Regions from separate parts of the Gracilibacillus sp. JCM 18966 genome, predicted to be linked through region 1. Evidence: riboswitches for the same ligand, from Rfam matches in the RefSeq annotation. Region 1 holds a riboswitch; the other holds the start of a gene.
What was found. Region 1 has a riboswitch for S-adenosylmethionine ahead of ACZ5N5_RS00960 (5-methyltetrahydropteroyltriglutamate--homocysteine S-methyltransferase). Riboswitches for the same ligand answer to the same signal wherever they lie in the genome.

Region 1 (4,431 bases):
TAAATGGTGCTACCTCTGCCCTATTTCTGATTGTTATCTTTTTAAATATCTTCTCTGCGATCCATATGAACAAGAAGATTTTTTATACTGGATACTCGTTAGGGATCGTTGTGATTGCTTACAACTTTATTAGAATGGACCCTTCTAATACAGAAATGATGCAGATTTTTCAATATACGGTCCTTATCCAATTGTTAATTCTTCTTATTTTTCATTTTGTGATCAAGATGGCTAATGGACAAATGGAGCAGCTTACCGAGTTATTGCAAACTTCTCAGCAACACAACAACTCCAAGCAAGAGCAGAATCAACTCATTGAAAGCTCCATTTCGACTATCTTAGAAAAAATTACCACCATTAACACACAATTACAAGAAAATGTGTACGCACAAAATGAACTAAATACGACCATTCAAGAAATATCGCAAGGCAGTCAAACACAGGCGGAACAGATTTCGAACATATCAGACGCTACCAATGACACACGTCAAAATATTGATATCGTACATCAAACATCCCAGAGCTTATATGAGGATTCGAACAAAGCAAGTAGTTTAGCCGCTACCGGAAAAGAAAAGATGGATACATTAAATCACCATAACGAAACATTAGAGAAAACGATTGGTCAGCTAAGTCGCACCTTTGCCGAACTAACCGAAAAGATTAAAGAAACGAATCAATTTGCAGACAACATTAAAGAAATTACCGAACAAACGAACCTACTAGCATTAAATGCCTCTATTGAAGCAGCACGTGCTGGAGAAGCTGGAAAAGGCTTTGCTGTCGTAGCGGATGAGATTCGTAAGCTTGCTGATTTAACGGGAGAAACAACGGAGAAAATTACCGGGAACCTCGCTTCCTTGAACCAGTCGAATAATTCAGCCGTAAACCAAATGGATGAAAGCATGCTTAATTTTGTTAATGGAATGGAAATATCGAACGAGGTTACTGGTTATTTCGAGGATCTCACATCAACGATTGAAACATTAAACAGTGCCTTACAAAACTTCACCATGCTTGCCGAGGATGTTCAGCAGCAATCTAATGGCGTAGAATCATCCACCAATGATCTAGCAGCGATTATTCAACAATCATCTGCTAGCTTAGAAGAAATGAGTGCAACGATTACGATCCTGACAGAAAGTAATCAAGAAATTGCCAAACTATTAAGCGAAACCGTAGAGGACACTAACTCATTACGTACAAATATCGGAACCTTGTAATAAACCATAAAATTACTTCCTACCTAGTTTAAATATTAGTAAAACTCGCATTCGCTCGTCTTTTAGCGAATGCGTTAGCTTTTCTTATACGTTGGACTTCAAAATTTTCGCTTCGTTGCTATAAATTTTAAGCTTTCCTAACGTATTTAAAAAACATCGCCCCTTTGGCTGGAGCGATGTTTTTTCTTTATCCCCAGATTTCTTTGGAGATATCTACAATATATTTTAATTTATTCCATTGTTGTTCTTCAGACAGCTCATTTCCATGGTGAGTGGAGGCAAAGCCACATTGTGGGCTAAGGCAAATTTGGTCAAGTGGTACAAATTCGGATGCCTCTTGAATTCTTCTTTTAATCTCTTCTTTATCCTCAAGCTCTCCATTTTTAGAAGTAAATACCCCTATAACAACCTTTGCCCCATTTCTCGGAATATGCTTTAATGCTTGGAAATCTCCGGAACGCTCATCATCATATTCAAGGAAAAATCCATCAACCTTTTCCTTGGCAAATAAAGTAGGAGCGATCAAATCATAGCTTCCCGAAAATGCCCAATCAGATCGGTAATTCCCACGACATAGATGTGTCGTAATTTGCATATCTTCAGGCTTCACCTCAAGCACACCATTTACTACCTTTAATGCAAGATCAATCAGGGATTGTCTATCTTGATCTGATTCAGCAAATGGTAGATTCGGAGACGATAAACCAGCAATATAAACATCGTCAAATTGTAAATATCTGATACCTACATCATAAAATGCTTTCACAGCATCCTGATATACCTTAATAATATCTTCTGCAAACTCGTCCCAGCTTGCATAGTACTCTTCTCCAATAATTCCAGTATTGAAGAACTGGTTAGGACTTGGAATGGTGAACTTCGGTACGGCTCTTCCGTCGATTTGTTTGATTAGGAATTTAGCATCCTCAATAAATGGGTGGTTTTCATTCCAAGAAACCTTGCCTGTTAAACGCACATTATACGCATCGGTTACTTGGTTAGCAAATTGATAGCCTTGCTCTGGCACATAGCCCTCTACCCCATTGATGTATTCCATAAAATCCGTATGCCACCATAGTCTCTGGAATTCCCCATCAGTTACAGCTGTTAAACCTACTTCAATCTGCTTATCGACGATTCTTTTCACTTCAGATCTTTGAATCTCTTTTAACTCGTCATAGGGAAGATTTCCTTTTCGGTATTTGGCGATTGCCTCATGTAAGGATGCTGGTCTTAATAAACTACCAACATGGTCGGCGCGAAATGGTGCTGTTTTTGTAATAGTTGTCATTTTTCTACCTCTCTCCATATGTATTTTAGAATCCCGAATCTTATCCTTCCAACGCGCAAAAAACCTCTTCTTAAAAATAAGAAGAGGTTTATACTTTTACTCACTGCTCTTCTTATCTTCTAGCGATCGCTACTGGAATTAGCACAGTACTTGGAATAGTCTGTTGCTGAGGCTTCAAAGGGCCAGTCCCTCCACCTCTCTGGATAAGAATCGTTATTTAATTGATATTATCAATGCTAACTTACCCTTTGGAAAAAGTCAACATTTTTTATGGAAATTTCTATTTTTGATTAAACCGATGAAAATACTAAGGTTATGAAAAAGGATGGGCAGATATTTTTCCATATGCTATATTAAAGAATAAGGTGGTGAACACATGACGGAGATCTTAATTGTAGAAGATGAAGAAAAATTAGCACGAGTGTTAGAGCTCGAATTACAATATGAGGATTATCAAACAACGATTGCTCCTGACGGAAGAATAGCATTAGAACTATTGCAACAAAATAAATATGCACTAGTACTACTAGACATTATGCTTCCAAGTATGAGTGGATTGGAAGTACTTCGACGATTCCGAAAAATAGACCCATCTACCCCTGTTATTCTTTTAACCGCAAAGGATGAAGTGCATGACAAGGTATCAGGACTTGACCTTGGAGCAAATGATTATATTACCAAACCATTTCAATTAGAGGAACTTTTAGCAAGAATCCGTGCACAATTACGAAATCAAAAGCCTCGATCCACTTCCTTCGTCAGTATCGATGATTTAACAGTTGATAAAAATTCGAGAGATGTAAAACGCGGGGATTCCTTTATCGAGTTAACTCGAAGAGAATTCGACCTTCTCTGTTTTTTAGTCGAAAATAAAAACCAAGTATTTAGCCGTGATCAGTTGTTAGACAAGGTATGGGGATTTGATTATGTTGGCGACACGAATGTCGTAGATGTTTATATTCGATATTTACGAAATAAAATCGATAAGCCTTTCGATAAAAACACGATTCATACAGTCCGAGGCGTAGGCTATACGGTAAAGGATTCTGCGCTATGACATTACGAACGAAAATACAAATTTTCTTATCTGCTTTAATGATTGTATTTATTTTGCTGTTAAATGGATCTGTCTATTTTCTTTACCAGAATAGGATGAGTGAGAATGAAATCGATCGTGTCAAAAGCGATGCCATTCAAATTATGGAGGCACTTGCCAAGCAGGATAAGATTGCAGCCGACACGAATACAAAGGAACTACTGCAGGCGTTTCTTCCAGCCAATGGATTGATTCGGATTTTTAGAGAAGATGGGGAATTTCTCAACCGAACAACAGCAGACGGTAAATTCTTTGACTGGCCCTATCACTATACAACCAAAGAAGAGATCACGTTAAGTAAAGATAAAAATGGCAACAGTTATGTGCAAGTCGCCACACCGATTATTTGGAATGATGGCTCTGTCGTAACACTTCAAGTAAGTGAAGCATTGTATTCGATGGATGATACCTTAAGCACACTTCAATTCGTTTTATTTGTTGCATCCTTTTTCATGCTGATTCCTGCGATTATTGCAGGCATTGTGCTCGCTCGATATATCACGATTCCTATTAAAAAGTTAACGAATGAAATGAAAAACAATCCGAAAAACGGAAGATGGGAAAAGCTTACGAATCTCCATTCCACAAAGGATGAACTCGGAGAAATGCAACTCTCCTATAATAAGATGATTGATCGCATTTACGAAAATATCGAAAAACAAGAGCGATTTGTTTCAGATGCTTCTCATGAATTAAAAACACCACTCTCTGTGATCACAAGCTATACCGAGTTATTACAAAGACGAGGAAAGGATCGCCCAGAACTTTGGGAGGAGGCAACAAATGCTATTCTTTCAGAGGCAGAGCGAATGAAGCAATTA
Region 2 (4,431 bases), 430 kb from region 1:
ACTCGATTCCTTCCCACATATCATAATTATAGTGCTCTGGCTTCGGCTCTAAAAATAGTGAATTTACAGCTAACTCACCAGCTTCATTCAAGGTAAAATAGCTAGCATTCTTTTCTATTGCTTCTTTTATATCCTTTCCTCGCAATTTTAAAACCTTCAATGTATTTGGATATACATAATTTGAAACTATGTCTCGCATCGTAACATGCTTGGGAAACCCGGGTGATTGATTGTGAAAAAGGGCCGTGCATGATATGTCAACATCTGCTACTTTCATTTGCAATGTATTGATATATTCAATAAACGGGTGCTCCTCTATCCTTGCTTGAAACGGGTCTTTTATTTCCATATCACCTTTCACTTCCGTTATTGGCTGATCCAGCCATTCCTGTACGAGCTTCTCTTCTTCCTCGATTAGCGCAATAGTCGGTTGATTTGATCGAGTATCGTCTTTCACATAATGAAGCTTTGGTTTAATACTTGTAACCTCTTTTTTATTATTAAAGGCAAGCTCAATTTCTCCTAAAGCTTTCCCATTACTGCCTGTTTGAATGATTGGAACCCCATTAATTGTTGTTGTTAAAAATCGATGCTGATGGCCGGTTATTAATAAATCGATACCTGTTATTTCTTCACACATTTGATACGCTTGATTTTCACCGGTTAAGGCTTCTGTCGCTTCCCCTGTTTCCGGGTCTCTTTCTACCCCTCCATGGTAGCTTACAACGAGTAGATCTGGCCTTTCTTCTTCTCTAACCTTTTTCACCCATTTATGCGCAGCCTCACAAGCATCTTCAAAGACTAAATCGCGAATATGTGTTGGGTCCTCCCAATGTGGTATAAAATGAGTGGTAATGCCTAAGAAGGTTATTTTTATACCATTAATTTCTTTTGTTACATATGGGGTACCAAAAAAAGGTTCTCCTGTGTGTTTGTCTAATATATTAGCAGCTAACCATGGGTAATTTGTTTTATTTACTACATTTTTGAGATACTCTATCCCGTAATTAAATTCATGATTTCCGAAAATCGCCATGTCATAATGTAAACTATTTCCTATTTTTATTAAAGGGCTTCTTTTCGCTTCTTTATATGCTGCAAAATAATAAGTAAATGGGCTCCCTTGAATGAAATCTCCATTATCGACGAGAATTACTACTTTTTCTGACCTTATTCTATCGATTAGGGAAGCTATCTTAGCTAGTCCCATATTTTTCTCTACTTCTTCTCGGTAATTGGTAGGATAAATATAACCATGGATATCACTCGTTACACAAATAGATATGGATGTCATTTTCTTTCTCCTTCTTCAGCAATTGTTGATCCCTATTATACCGAATAAATTGGGACGAAAGGAAAAAGTTTACACTTTCTTAACTTACATTTAACACTAGCTTTTCATTCATTTGATATATTAAAGATGTTCCAAATTGAGCAATGCTGCAAGGATTGCTTTCTCACAAAATGATAGCCCCTTTTTCTTGGTTGCCGATGATATCGCTTCATCGGCACTTTTTTTGCTTAGAAAGTGATGAATTATAACAGAAATAAAAAAACTTGGCTTTACGCCAAGTCGTTTAGTTTAGCTTTTTCATCAAAGATTATTAGTCTAATTCTGTTATTCTATCATTCACATTTATTCTAGGAATAGGGTTAACTTGTTTCGCTGGATAGCCGACTTGAAGTAAGCCAACTACTCGTTCATCATCCTTCAAGTCGATAAGTGCAGCTGTCTCCTCACAAAACGACAATTTACCAGTTTTCCAAAAAACACTTAATCCTTCCTCCCAAGCTAACAAACTGAAATTTTGAATAAGACAGCTAGCCGAAGCATAATCTTCTTCTCTCAGTTTTTCTTGAGGATGAAGCGTATTAATAACCATAATGATAAATGGAACGTTCATGATCTTTTGGTAGCCATTTTCGCCTATCTGCTCTAGCTCCTCACCAGAGGCATTCTTTGCTTTTTCTTTCGCTACCTCTCGATTGATTTCTGCTAATTTTTTCTTTGATTCGCCTGTTATAAATACAAAACGCCACGGCTCAGTCATTTTATGATTGGGCACCCAGACAGCTATACTTAATAAATCTTTCATTAGTTCCTTAGAAACAGGATTTTCTTTATAGTTTGAAATGGAGCGTCGCTCTTTTATAAGATTTTTTAAACTTGCCATCATCTAATCTCCTTTTTAATGAGAATCATTTTCAATTATACCATCATTCTTGTTATCAAACAAGGTGAATAACAATCTAGGAAAAAAATTCAATTTTTTATTAAAAATGACTTGAAAGTATTTTACTTATAATGTAATATAATGACAACAAAACTTCATAAAGCTTTACTCTTATCAAGAGAGGTGGAGGGACTGGCCCTGTGATACCTCAGCAACCGTCTTTATTAGACAAGGTGCTAATTCCAGCAAGCGCAACAACGCTTGAAAGATGAGGAACGTGAGATCTATTTATATAGAGTCTTCATCTTTCAAGGGATGAAGACTTTTTTGTTTTTCTGGGCCTTTTGTTCAAAAAACAGCAATTATAGTGGAGATTGCTTGTTTTTTATAAATGATTATGAAAAGAAAAGAGGTGAAAGAATGACATCATCACTCCTACAAGCTCTCAAAGAAAATATCCTCATAGCAGATGGTGCGATAGGTACTTTACTTTACGCACATGGGGTTGATCAATGCTTTGAAGCATATAATCTATCAAAACCAGAAGAGGTCCTCCAAGTTCATCAATCCTATATTGACGCTGGGGCAGATATCATCCAAACCAATACGTATGGAGCCAATTATATTAAGCTAGCAAGATTTGGCTTGGAGGAGAAAGTACACCAAATAAATACACGTGCTGTCCAATTAGCTAAACAAGCAGCAAAAAATGAAACATTTGTACTTGGGACGATTGGTGGAATTCGAGGAATTCAAAAGCTAGTCACATCCAAAAAAGACATCATAAGGAGCTTCAAGGAACAATTATTTAGCCTTCTATTAGAAGGTGTAGATGGCATCCTATTAGAAACTTATTATGACATCGACGAATTAACCGCTGTTCTAGAAATTGCAAGAAAAGAAACAGACCTCCCTATTATTACAAATGTATCGATGCATGAGCCTGGTATTTTAGAAAACGGTATGTCCTTAGCTGATGTATTAACACAGCTAGAAGTACTTGGTGCAGATGTCGTTGGGGTTAATTGTCGTTTAGGTCCACACCATATGATTGAGTCACTAGAAGCCGTACCATTACCTGAGCGAGCACACTTATCAGCATTTCCAAATGCTAGTCTACCAGCATATGAAAACGGCAAGCTTGTTTACAGCAAGCAAACAGATTATTTCAAACGATGTGCAAAGGAATTCCGAGATCAAGGAGTACGTCTTATCGGAGGGTGCTGTGGAACGACCCCAGAGCATATTAGGGCCTTAAAGGATGGTATTGAGGGACTAACACCTATTTTAGACAAAACCGTCCAGGTGAAAGAAGGACTGATCACACTCCCTTCTTCCCAAACTGTCCAGTCGAATCCGACATTGGTGGATAAAGCTAAGAAACAGCATACCGTTATTGTTGAATTAGATGCACCAAAGCATCTAGAAATTGATGAGTTTATTAAAGGGGCGAAAGCGCTGGAAGATGCAGGTGTGGATGCGATTACTTTAGCGGATAATTCACTTGCTACACCGCGAATCAGTAATTTAGCGATGGCTGTCAAAATGAAACAACTCCATCTAAATGTTACACCACTTATCCACCTCACATGTAGAGATCGCAACCTAATCGGCCTGCAAGCACACCTAATGGGGTTACATACACTGGGCTTCCATGAGATTTTAGCAATAACGGGTGATCCTACAAGAATTGGTGGATTTCCTGGTGCCTCATCCGTATTTGACGTAACTTCTTTTGAATTAACACGATTAATCAAGCAGTGTAATCAAGGGTTATCCTTCTCTGGTGCTTCCTTAAGAGAGAATACCTCCTTTCAAGTAGCTGCAGCCTTCAATCCAAATGTCGCAAACTTAGAAAAGGCTGTGAAAAGAATGCACAAAAAAATCGAGCACGGTGCAGATTATTTTTTAACACAACCAATTTTTAGTCACGAAAAAATCATTGCACTTGCTCGGGAAACCAAGCATATAGAAGCACCTATTTTTATCGGAATCATGCCACTCGTTTCCTATAAAAATGCTGAATTTTTACACCATGAAGTTCCAGGGATGAAGCTGTCTGATGAAGTAAGGGCAAGAATGCAAGCCCGATCTAATCGAGCAGATGCGATCCGTGAAGGAATAGAAATCGCGAAGGAATTAATTGATACAGCTATTTCCTATTTCAACGGTATTTATCTCATCACACCTTTTATGAATTACGAAATTACTGTTGAATTAACCGATTATGTCCATGAAAAAACAAAAGCAAAATCAA

Region 2: another riboswitch for S-adenosylmethionine. It lies ahead of ACZ5N5_RS02930 (bifunctional homocysteine S-methyltransferase/methylenetetrahydrofolate reductase); the one in region 1 lies ahead of ACZ5N5_RS00960 (5-methyltetrahydropteroyltriglutamate--homocysteine S-methyltransferase).

What each region holds. Positions count from the first base shown of each region.
Region 1 is NZ_AP043883.1:219,684-224,114, forward strand. It holds gene ACZ5N5_RS00955 (methyl-accepting chemotaxis protein) at 1-1,223, shown strand, start outside; gene ACZ5N5_RS00960 (5-methyltetrahydropteroyltriglutamate--homocysteine S-methyltransferase) at 1,411-2,514, opposite strand; SAM riboswitch class I at 2,624-2,724, opposite strand; gene ACZ5N5_RS00965 (response regulator transcription factor) at 2,891-3,571, shown strand; gene ACZ5N5_RS00970 (HAMP domain-containing sensor histidine kinase) at 3,568-4,431, shown strand, end outside.
Region 2 is NZ_AP043883.1:652,546-656,976, forward strand. It holds gene ACZ5N5_RS02920 (bifunctional metallophosphatase/5'-nucleotidase) at 1-1,294, opposite strand, end outside; gene ACZ5N5_RS02925 (nitroreductase family protein) at 1,605-2,174, opposite strand; SAM riboswitch class I at 2,343-2,449, shown strand; gene ACZ5N5_RS02930 (bifunctional homocysteine S-methyltransferase/methylenetetrahydrofolate reductase) at 2,595-4,431, shown strand, end outside.